Regions from separate parts of the Variovorax sp. GW821-FHT09B01 genome, predicted to be linked through region 1. Evidence: predicted binding sites of a transcription regulator. Region 1 holds the regulator's gene; each other region holds the start of a gene.

Region 1 (3,201 bases):
ACAGGCGCAGCTCGACATTGGGCGTGGCCGCGAAGCCGCGCAGCAGCTCGTCCTCGCCCGCGGTGTAGAGGTCGTCCATCAGCACGCGCACCCGCACGCCGCGCTGCGCGGCATCGCGCAGGGTGCGCAGCAGGTAGCGGCCGGTCTCGTCGTTCTCGATCTGGTAGTACTGGACGTCGAGCGTGCGCTGGGCCCGGCGCGCGAGCTGGATGCGGGTGTCGAAGGCGAAGTCGCCGCCGGGCATGAGGCGAAAGCCGCTGAGGTCGGGGTCGGGCTGCGCGGCCAGCGCGATGCGCCCGAGCGCGGTGTCCTTCGACACGGCGATGGCCTTGGTGGGGGCGCGCGGAGCCTCGTCGGGCAAGGTGGCGCAACCGGCGGCCAGCAGCGCGGCCGCGATGGCGAACACCCGGAGCCCACAGCGCGACAGCAGGCGTCGGGCCATCGGCGGCTTTCTACAGGGCCTTGCGCAGGTTGGCGGGCGCAATGCGCAGCGCCTCGCGGTACTTGGCGACGGTGCGGCGCGCGCACTCGATGCCCTGCTCCTTGAGCATCTCGGAGATCTGGCTGTCCGACAGCGGCTTCTTCACGCTCTCCGAACCGACGAACTGCTTGATCAGCGCGCGCACCGCGGTGCTCGAGGCATTGCCGCCGGTCTCGGTGCCCAGCGCCGAGCCGAAGAAGTACTTGAGCTCGACCGTGCCGAAGGGCGTCGACATGTACTTCGCGGTGGTCACGCGCGAGATGGTGGACTCGTGCAACCCGAGCTCGTCGGCGATCTCGCGCAGCACCAGCGGGCGCATCGCGAGTTCGCCGTGCACGAAGTAGCTCTTCTGCCGCTCGACGATGGCGTTGCTCACGCGCAGGATGGTGTCGAAGCGCTGCTGGATGTTCTTGATGAACCAGCGCGCCTCCTGCAGCCGTTGCGACAGCGCCTGGCTGCCCTCGCCCTTGTGCGACTTGAGCGCGCCGGCATAGATGTCGTGCACGCGCAGCCGCGGCATCACCTCGGGGTTGAGCATGACGCGGAACTTCACGTTGGTGCCGCGGCCGGTCTTGGTGACGATCACGTCGGGAATGACGATGTTGCGCTCGACGTCGACGAAGCGGCGGCCCGGCTTGGGTTCGAGCCGCGCGATGATCTGCAGCGCCGAGCGCACCAGCTCCTCGTTGGTTCGCGTGAGCGTGGCCAGGCGCTTGAAGTCGCGCCGCGCGAGCAGCTCCATCGGCTGCTTGCAGATGGCGAGCGCGGTCTTGCGCACCAGCTCTTCTTCCTCGGTCTCGTCCTCGTCAGCCAGCGCGCGCAGCTGGATCGCGAGGCATTCGCCGAGGTCGCGCGCGCCCACGCCCGCGGGCTCCAGGCTCTGCAGCAGGCCCAGCGCGACCTGGAAGTGGTGCACCAGCTCGTCGAACTGGTCGTTGTCGTCGCCCGCGAGGCCCGAGGCCAGCGCCGGCAGCGAATCCTCGAGGTAGCCGTCGTCGTTGAGCGACTCGATCAGGAAGCGCAGCGCGGCGCTGTCGTTCTCGTTGAGCCGCAGGCTCAACGCCTGGCGGTGCAGGAAGGATTGCAGCGATTCCTGGCTGCGCGCGAGCTCGGTGGCATCGGCGCGCTCGTCGTCGCCGGTGCTGCTGTTGTTGCGCGCGGGCGCGTCGCTGCCCCATTCGCTGTCGTCGGGCGCCATGTCGACGGTGCCGTCGCCTTCCCAGTCGGGCTCGCGCTCGGGCGAGTCGAGGGCCGGCTCGGCCTCGGACGACGAGGTGGTCTCGGTGGACGTGGTCGAAGTCGAAGGCGCGGCGCTCGCGTAGTCGCTCTCGGCTTCGCGCTCGGTGTCCTCGCGCGGCGCGGGCGTGTCGGCGGCGTCGAGGCCGAACTCCTCGCGCGCGGCTTCCTCGGCGGTGCGCTCGAGGAAGGGGTTCTCGTCGAGCATCTGCTCGACCTCCTGGCTCAGTTCGAGCGTGGAGAGCTGCAGCAGCCGGATCGACTGCTGCAGCTGAGGCGTCAGCGCGAGATGCTGCGAAACGCGCAGCGACAAGCCTTGTTTCATGCCCTCAGGAAATGACTTGCACGAGGGTCATCACATCCGGAAGTGCTCGCCCAGGTAGACCCGGCGCACTTCGGCGTTGTCGACGATCTCCGAGGGCGTGCCCTGTGCCAGCACATGGCCGTCGCTGATGATGAAGGCGTGGTCGCAGATGCCCAGCGTCTCGCGCACGTTGTGGTCGGTGATGAGCACGCCGATGCCGCGTTCCTTCAGGAAGCTGATGATGCGCTGGATCTCGATCACCGCGATCGGGTCGATGCCGGCGAAGGGTTCGTCGAGCAGGATGAAGCGCGGCTGGGTGGCCAGCGCGCGCGCGATCTCGACGCGGCGGCGTTCGCCGCCCGACAGCGCGAGCGCGGGCGAATCGCGCAGGTGGTCGACACGCAGGTCGGCCAGCAGCTCCGACAGGCGCTCTTCCATGCGCTGCTTCGACAGCGCCTGCGGCCGGCCGTTGGCATCGGGCTCGCGCTGCAGCTCGAGCACCGCGCGCACGTTCTCCTCGACCGTGAGCTTGCGGAAGATCGAGGCTTCCTGCGGCAGGTAGCTCAGGCCCATGCGCGCGCGGCGGTGGATCGGCATGTGGGCGATCGGCTCGCCGTCGATGGAGATCTCGCCCGCGTCGGCGCGCACCAGCCCGACGATCATGTAGAACGAGGTGGTCTTGCCGGCGCCGTTGGGCCCGAGCAGTCCGACCACTTCGCCCTTCTGCACGTCGAGCGAGACGTCCTTGACCACCTTGCGGCTGCCATAGCTCTTTTGCAGGCCGCGCGCGACGAGGCGGCTGCCCGGCACGCCGTTGGCTTCCTGGGTTCCGGCGGCTTCGATCACTTGCGTTCTTCCCCTTCGCCGCTCAGCGTGGTGGTGGAGCGCAGTCCGGCGCCCGGTGCCGGCGTGGGCGCCGGGGCCGCGGGACGGCGCGTGGCCGGCGCCGAGGCGCCGGGCGCACCCGGTGCGGCGGGCGCGGCCGACTTCGGCGTGAGGATGGCCTTGACGCGGCCACCGCCACCTGGCGCCGACACGCCGGCGTTGGGCGGCACGGTCGAGCCGTTGACGGTGTAGGTGTCGTTGCTCTGGTCGTAGACGATCAGCGCGCCGCTGCTCTCGTCGTTGGGCGTGGCGCCGACCAGGCGGCGCATGACGGCGCGGCGGATGAACTTGACGT
Region 2 (3,201 bases), on a different contig from region 1:
GGCGGGCGCTGCAGCAGCCGGTGCCGCTGCGGCGGGCGCGGCAGCCGGTGCCGAGGCCTCGGCGGCCGGTGCCGAAGCGGCGGCGGCGGGCGCGGGCGTCTGCGCGAAGCCGGTGGTGCCGGCGGCAAGCACGCTCAAGCCGAGCGCGAGGGAGACAAGCAGTTTTTTCATGGACGTTGTTCTTTCGGGCCTGGACTCGATCAAAGGGCTTCGCGGCCCGTTTCGCCGGTGCGGATGCGCACGACCTGCTCGAGGTTGTAGACAAAGATCTTGCCGTCGCCGATCTTGCCGGTGCGCGCGGCGCCTTCGACGGCTTCGATCACGCGTTCGACGAGGTCATCCGAGACCGCCGCCTCGATCTTGACCTTGGGCAGGAAGTCGACGACGTACTCCGCGCCGCGGTAGAGCTCGGTGTGGCCCTTCTGGCGGCCGAAACCCTTGACCTCGGTGACGGTGATCCCCTGCACGCCGATGGCCGAGAGGGCTTCGCGCACTTCGTCGAGCTTGAACGGTTTGATGATGGCTGTGACCAGCTTCATGAGTTGCTCCTTTGGATGGAAAGAATTCGCGCGGCAGCATGGGCCGCGCCTCGTTGTGTCGCGTGCTTACAGCGTCTTCGTCAGCGTGAGGATGAAGCGCGGCTTGTTGGGCGAATAGACCTGCTGCACGGTGTAGAAGCCGAAGTCGTACAGCGGGCCGGCCGCGACGTTGAACGCGTCCTTCTTGTTCGCGCCCTGCACCGAGCCGGTGAGCGTGAGACCGCCGCCGAAGTCGTAGGTGGCGCCGACGTTGTAGTCGACGTAGTTCTTGGCGGCCGTGTTGTGGCGGATGTCGCTGGAGAAGCGGGTGAAGCCCACGGCGGCCTTGAGCGTGACCTTCGGCACGATCTCCTTGCTGTAGCTCAGGTTCAGGTAGCCGGTGTTGCGGCCCTTGAGGCCCGAACCGTTCTTGTTGCCGGCGTAGCCGAAGTAGTCCTTCGACACCGTGTGCGAGTACTTGGCCGTGAACGAGCCGAAGGTTTCGTTCGCATAGGTGGCCGCGCCGTAGAGCTCGGTGGTGTTGCCGAGGGAGTTGCCCGGGTAGATGTAGGTGAGCGCACCGACGTCCATGTCCAGCGGGCCGGCCTTGAACTTGTAGCCGCCGTACAGGTCGACCTCGACGCTGTTGCCCTTGAGCCAGTTGACGCTGGAATTCCAGTTGCCGACGTAGAAGCCGCTCTCGCCGAAGGCGTAGTCGAAGCCGCCCTGGATGGCGGGCTTGAGGCCGCGGGTCTTGGCGAAGTCGTCCCGGCCGATCATGTCCTGGTCCTGGCCGCGGAACTTGTAGTTCGTGGTCAGCGAGATGTTGGCCGTGATCGGAGAAGCAGCGGGTGCCGCTGCAGGCGCCGCCGCAGCGTCTGGGGTGGCCTGCGCCAGGGCGGCGCCCGACGTGGTCAATGCGGTGGCCAGGACGATCAGGGCCTGGGCGGCGGAACGGTGCGTCATCGGGAACTCCTCGCAAGTAGTGTTGTGGAACCTGATGACCCTCAAAGCAGGGAGCGTGCCAAAGTGCACATCCCCCGGTGACCGGTTGAAGCGCGCCCAAGGAAGCCAGCCAAAAATGGTTACAAGCGCAAGGCTTTGTGCCTTGCACCGAAAAAAGAACAAGACGCCCGCGACGACCGGAATCGGGCGCACCAATATAGGGAGGAAGCAGAGAATGAGTCTGTCTTTGGTGCAAAGCCGCGCCTTGCTCGGGCTGGAAGCGGCCAGTGTCACGGTCGAGGTGCATCTGGCCAACGGCCTGCCGAGCTTCACGCTGGTCGGGCTGGCCGAGACCGAGGTCAAGGAAGCGCGCGAGCGCGTGCGCTCGGCCATCCAGAACGCCGGGCTGGAGTTCCCGCACAACAAGCGCATCACCGTCAATCTGGCGCCGGCCGACCTGCCCAAGGACTCGGGCCGCTTCGACCTGCCGATGGCGCTGGGCATCCTCGCGGCCAGCGGCCAGATCGAGGGCGCGCGGCTCGCGGGGCACGAGTTCGCGGGCGAGCTCTCGCTGTCGGGCGAGCTGCGGCCGGTGCGCGGCGCGCTCGCGATGGCGCTCGCGCTGCACACGCGCGGCATCGCCACCCGGCTGGTGCTGCCCGCGCCCAGCGCCGACGAGGCCGCGCTGGTGCCCGGCGGCGAGGTCTACGGCGCCAGGCACCTGCTCGACGTGGTGCGGCGCTTCCTGCCGGCCGATGCGCAGGCGGGCCTGGAGGCGGACGACGAGGGCTGGTCGCGCGCCCATGCGTCCACGCAAGCCCGCGCCCCCGCCTATGCCGACATGGCCGACGTGAAGGGCCATGCCGGGGCCAAGCGCGCGCTCGAGATCGCCGCGGCCGGCGGCCACAGCCTGCTGATGATGGGCGAGCCGGGCTCGGGCAAGTCGATGCTGGGCCAGCGCTTCGCCGGCCTGCTGCCGCCGATGCGCATCGATGAAGCGCTCGAGAGCGCCGCCATCGCGAGCCTCGGCGGCCGCTTCTCGACCGAGCGCTGGATGCACCGGCCGACCGCGTCGCCGCACCACACCTCGAGCGCCGTGGCGCTGGTGGGCGGCGGTTCGCCCCCGCGGCCCGGCGAGATCTCGATGGCGCACCACGGCGTGCTGTTCCTCGACGAATTCCCCGAGTTCTCGCGCGCCGCGCTCGAGGCGCTGCGCGAGCCGCTCGAGACCGGCACGATCACCATCGCGCGGGCCGCGCGGCGGGCGGATTTTCCGGCGCGCTTCCAGCTCATCGCCGCGATGAATCCCTGCCCTTGCGGGTTTCTGGGCGCGCCCACGAAAGCCTGCCGCTGCACGCCCGACCAGGTGGCGCGCTACCAGCGCAAGCTCAGCGGCCCCTTGCTCGACCGCATCGACCTGCACATCGAAGTGCCCGCGGTGTCGGCGCAGCAACTGCTCGATGCGCCCGCGGGCGAGACCACGGCCGCCATCCGCGCGCGCGCAGCCGCCGCGCGCGAACGCGCGATCGAACGCCAGGGCAAGGCCAACCAGGCGCTGCAAGGCACCGACATCGATCGCCATGCGTCGCTCGGCGACGAGGCGCGCCGCTTCATGCACACGGCCGCCGCCCGGCTCGGCTGGTCGGCGCGCAGCACGCACCGCGCGCTCAAGGTGGCGCGCACCATCGCCGACCTCGCGGGGGCACCGGTCATCGAGACGGCGCACGTGGCGGAGGCG
Region 3 (3,201 bases), on a different contig from region 1:
TTGCTCTCGTCGCTGCCGGCATCGCGACGCGGTTGCAGTTGCGCGGTGAGCGCGGCCAGCCGCGCGGGATCGGCCGCCTCGAGGCCGCCGCGCCAGACGTGGCGGAAGACGGTCTCGGCCACCAGCCGGCTCACGCGGCCGTCGTCGGAGGTGGAGAGCGCGAGCCGCAGGTGCGCGAGCGGGTTGTAGGGATGCGAGGCCGGCATCGCGATCTCGATGCCGTGCTGGTGGCCCAGCCACAGCACGTGGCGGTAGGTCCAGCCGCGCTTGGCGGGAATCTCGGCCGGCCCGAGCTGGCCGTGCGCCTTGAGCACCGCGCCCAGCAGCACCGGGCGGTAGTCCACGCTGTAGCTCAGGCCCTCGAGCGCTTGCGGCAGCTGCTCGAACGCGAGATAGGCATAGGGCGAGATGAAGTCCAGGTAGAAGTCGATGTGCTTCATGCGTCGATGTCTCCGATGGCCGGCGCCCGCCAGATGCCGGCCCGGGCCCGCCACTCTATCGCGCGCCAGACCTGCCGCCGCTCGTCGTCCTCCATGCGGCTCCAGCCCGCGATCTCGGGGATGGTGCGCAGGCAGCCCTCGCAGAAGCCGCTGAGCCGGTCCATGCGGCACACCGAGCTGCAGGGCGAGGGCACCGGCTCGGCCAGCCCCCGCAGTTCGGCGGCGCGGTCGGCCAGGGCCTGCGCTTCGGCGACGTTCACGCCGCGGCCACCACCACGTCGGCCACCGGCGCGCCCGTGAGCGTCTCGAGGTCGTGCGGACGCAGCTGGAACACCGCATGCGGATGGCCCGCGGCGGCCCAGATCTCCTCGAAGCGGAACAGCTCGCGGTCGATCAGCACCACCGGCTTCGTGACATGGCCCACGGGCGACACGCCGCCGATGGTGAAGCCGGTGCGCGCCTTCACGAAGTCGGCGTCGGCGCGGCCGGTCTTGCCGACGATCGCATCGACCTTCTTCTCGTCGACGCGCCGGTCGCCCGAGGTGATGACCAGCACCGCGACCTCGTCGCTCTTGCGCCGGAAGATGATGCTCTTGGCGATCTGGCCGACCGCGATGCCGAGCGCGTCGGCCGCCTGCTGCGCGGTGCGGCAGGCGTCGTCGAGCATGCGCGGCGCATGCGGATGGCCAGCGTCCTGGAGCACGCGCGCGACGCGCTGGACACCGTCGGGAAGGGAATGGAGTTCGGAGCCGCACATGGCTTGGGTCTTCGGAGTTCGTGGGGGCGTGCGCCCCGCGTTGCAGGCTCCCGAGCATACGAAAAAGCCCCGGGCCCCGGCGCCGCCGCCGCGCGGCCACCCTTTCGGGCACCGCACCAATGCGGGCAGCGCCGCACCGCGGCCGCGCCACTTTGGGTGCGATTGCGGTGCGCGCACGGGCCGCCACCGGTCTTTTTCGGCGGCATGGATATTGCTCGACCTCATCGCGGACCTCCCGGCCTGGGTGGGTCCGCAGTGCCTCCGCTAACGACGGCGGGGTTCGAGCGAGCCGATGGCGATGAGCCGCCGGATTCGTTTGTCCATCCGATTATTCGCATCCGTTCCGTCGCGGAGGCCCCCTGCCGCTGTCGCCCCGACAGCCCCGGTGGCCTGCATCCGAGGACCGGCTGCCCCCGCAGGACCTCACCATGAAAATCGCAGTCATCGGCCACGGCATGGTCGGCCACAAGTTCCTCGAGCAGCTCCACGCGCTCGGCATTCCCGGCGCGGAAGTCACCGTCCTGTGCGAGGAGCCCCGGCCGGCCTACGACCGGGTGCACCTGTCCGAGTTCTTCGCGGGCAAGACGGCCGAAGACCTCTCGCTGGTCGAGCCCGGCTTCTTCGAGCGCAGCGGCTTCACGCTGCGCCTGGCCGCGCGCGCGGTGGCGGTCGAGCGGCGCAACAACACCGTCACCACGGCCGACGGCGAGGTCGTGGCCTACGACAAGCTGGTGCTGGCCACCGGCTCCTTCCCCTTCGTGCCCGCGGTGCCGGGCCGCGACCGGCCCCACTGCTTCGTCTACCGCACCATCGAGGACCTCGAGGCGATGAAGGAATGCGGCGCGCGCTCGCGCAGCGGCGTGGTGGTGGGCGGCGGCCTGCTCGGCCTCGAATGCGCGAAGGCGCTGCGCGACATGGGCCTCGAGACCCACGTGGTGGAGTTCGCGCCGCGGCTGATGGCGGTGCAGGTCGACGAGGGCGGCGGCCGCGCGCTGCGCGAGAGCATCGAGGCGCTGGGCCTGCACGTGCACACCGGCCGCAACACGGTGGAGATCGTCGACGGCGCCGCCGCGCGCCACCGCATGGTGTTCGCCGACGGCAGCTACCTCGAGACCGACATGATCGTGTTCTCGGCCGGCATCCGCCCGCGCGACGAACTCGCGCGCCAGTGCCTGCTGGCCGTGGGCCCGCGCGGCGGCGTGGCGGTCGACGACCACTGCCGCACCAGCGACCGCAACGTCTACGCGATCGGCGAATGCGCCTCGTGGAACGAGCAGACCTTCGGCCTGGTCGCGCCCGGCTACGACATGGCGCGCGTGGCGGCGCGCCACATCGCCGGCGAGCACGAGGCCGCCTTCACCGGCGCCGACATGAGCACCAAGCTCAAGCTGATGGGCGTGGACGTGGCGAGCATCGGCGACGCGCACGGCAGGACGCCGAAGTCGCGCGCCTACCAGTTCATCGACGAGCGCAAGAAGGTCTACAAGAAGATCGTCGTCAGCGAGGACGGCAAGCTGCTGCTCGGCGCGGTGCTGGTGGGCGACGCCGCCGAATACGGCACCCTGCTGCAGATGGCGCTCAACGGCATCGCGCTGCCCGAGGATCCCGAGTTCCTGATCCTGCCCTCGAGCGACGGCAAGGCCAAGCCTGGCCTGGGCGTCGACGCCTTGCCCGACAGCGCCCAGATCTGCTCGTGCAACGACGTCAGCAAGGGGCAGATCTGCGAGGCCGTGGGCCAGGGCGCCTGCACCCCGGCCGCGATGAAGGCCTGCACCAAGGCCGGCGCCACCTGCGGCGGCTGCGTGCCGCTGGTCACGCAGGTCATGAAGATGGAGATGGCCAGGCGCGGCATGGCCGTCGACAACCACCTCTGCGAGCACTTCCCCTACTCGCGCCAGGAGCTCTACCACCTGATCCGCGTGGGCGAGATCCGCAGCTTCGCCGACCTGCTCGCCAGGCACGGCAAGGGCCTGGGCTGCGACATCTGCAAGCCCGTGGCCGCGA

What was found. Region 1 encodes sigma-54, which starts transcription at its own class of promoters, with help from an activator protein. Its sites were predicted from a motif close to TGGCANGNAANCTGCTTT; they were not measured.
Region 2: a site for sigma-54 is predicted at 1,528-1,545, ahead of AC07RV_RS26905 (TorF family putative porin). Genes of this name have one in related genera too.
Region 3: a site for sigma-54 is predicted at 1,398-1,415, ahead of nirB (nitrite reductase large subunit NirB). Genes of this name have one in related genera too.

What each region holds. Positions count from the first base shown of each region.
Region 1 is NZ_JBWKPQ010000022.1:96,217-99,417, forward strand. Features, by position in the region: gene AC07RV_RS36790 (phospholipase D family protein) at 1-442, opposite strand, end outside; gene AC07RV_RS36795 (RNA polymerase factor sigma-54) at 453-2,042, opposite strand; gene lptB (LPS export ABC transporter ATP-binding protein) at 2,073-2,867, opposite strand; gene lptA (lipopolysaccharide transport periplasmic protein LptA) at 2,864-3,201, opposite strand, start outside.
Region 2 is NZ_JBWKPQ010000011.1:120,359-123,559, reverse strand. Features, by position in the region: gene AC07RV_RS26915 (ammonium transporter) at 1-171, opposite strand, end outside; gene glnK (P-II family nitrogen regulator) at 201-539, opposite strand; gene AC07RV_RS26905 (TorF family putative porin) at 606-1,484, opposite strand; gene AC07RV_RS26900 (YifB family Mg chelatase-like AAA ATPase) at 1,699-3,201, shown strand, end outside.
Region 3 is NZ_JBWKPQ010000029.1:46,028-49,228, forward strand. Features, by position in the region: gene AC07RV_RS40585 (2-hydroxychromene-2-carboxylate isomerase) at 1-440, opposite strand, end outside; gene AC07RV_RS40590 (DUF1289 domain-containing protein) at 437-700, opposite strand; gene AC07RV_RS40595 (YbaK/EbsC family protein) at 697-1,197, opposite strand; gene nirB (nitrite reductase large subunit NirB) at 1,626-3,201, shown strand, end outside.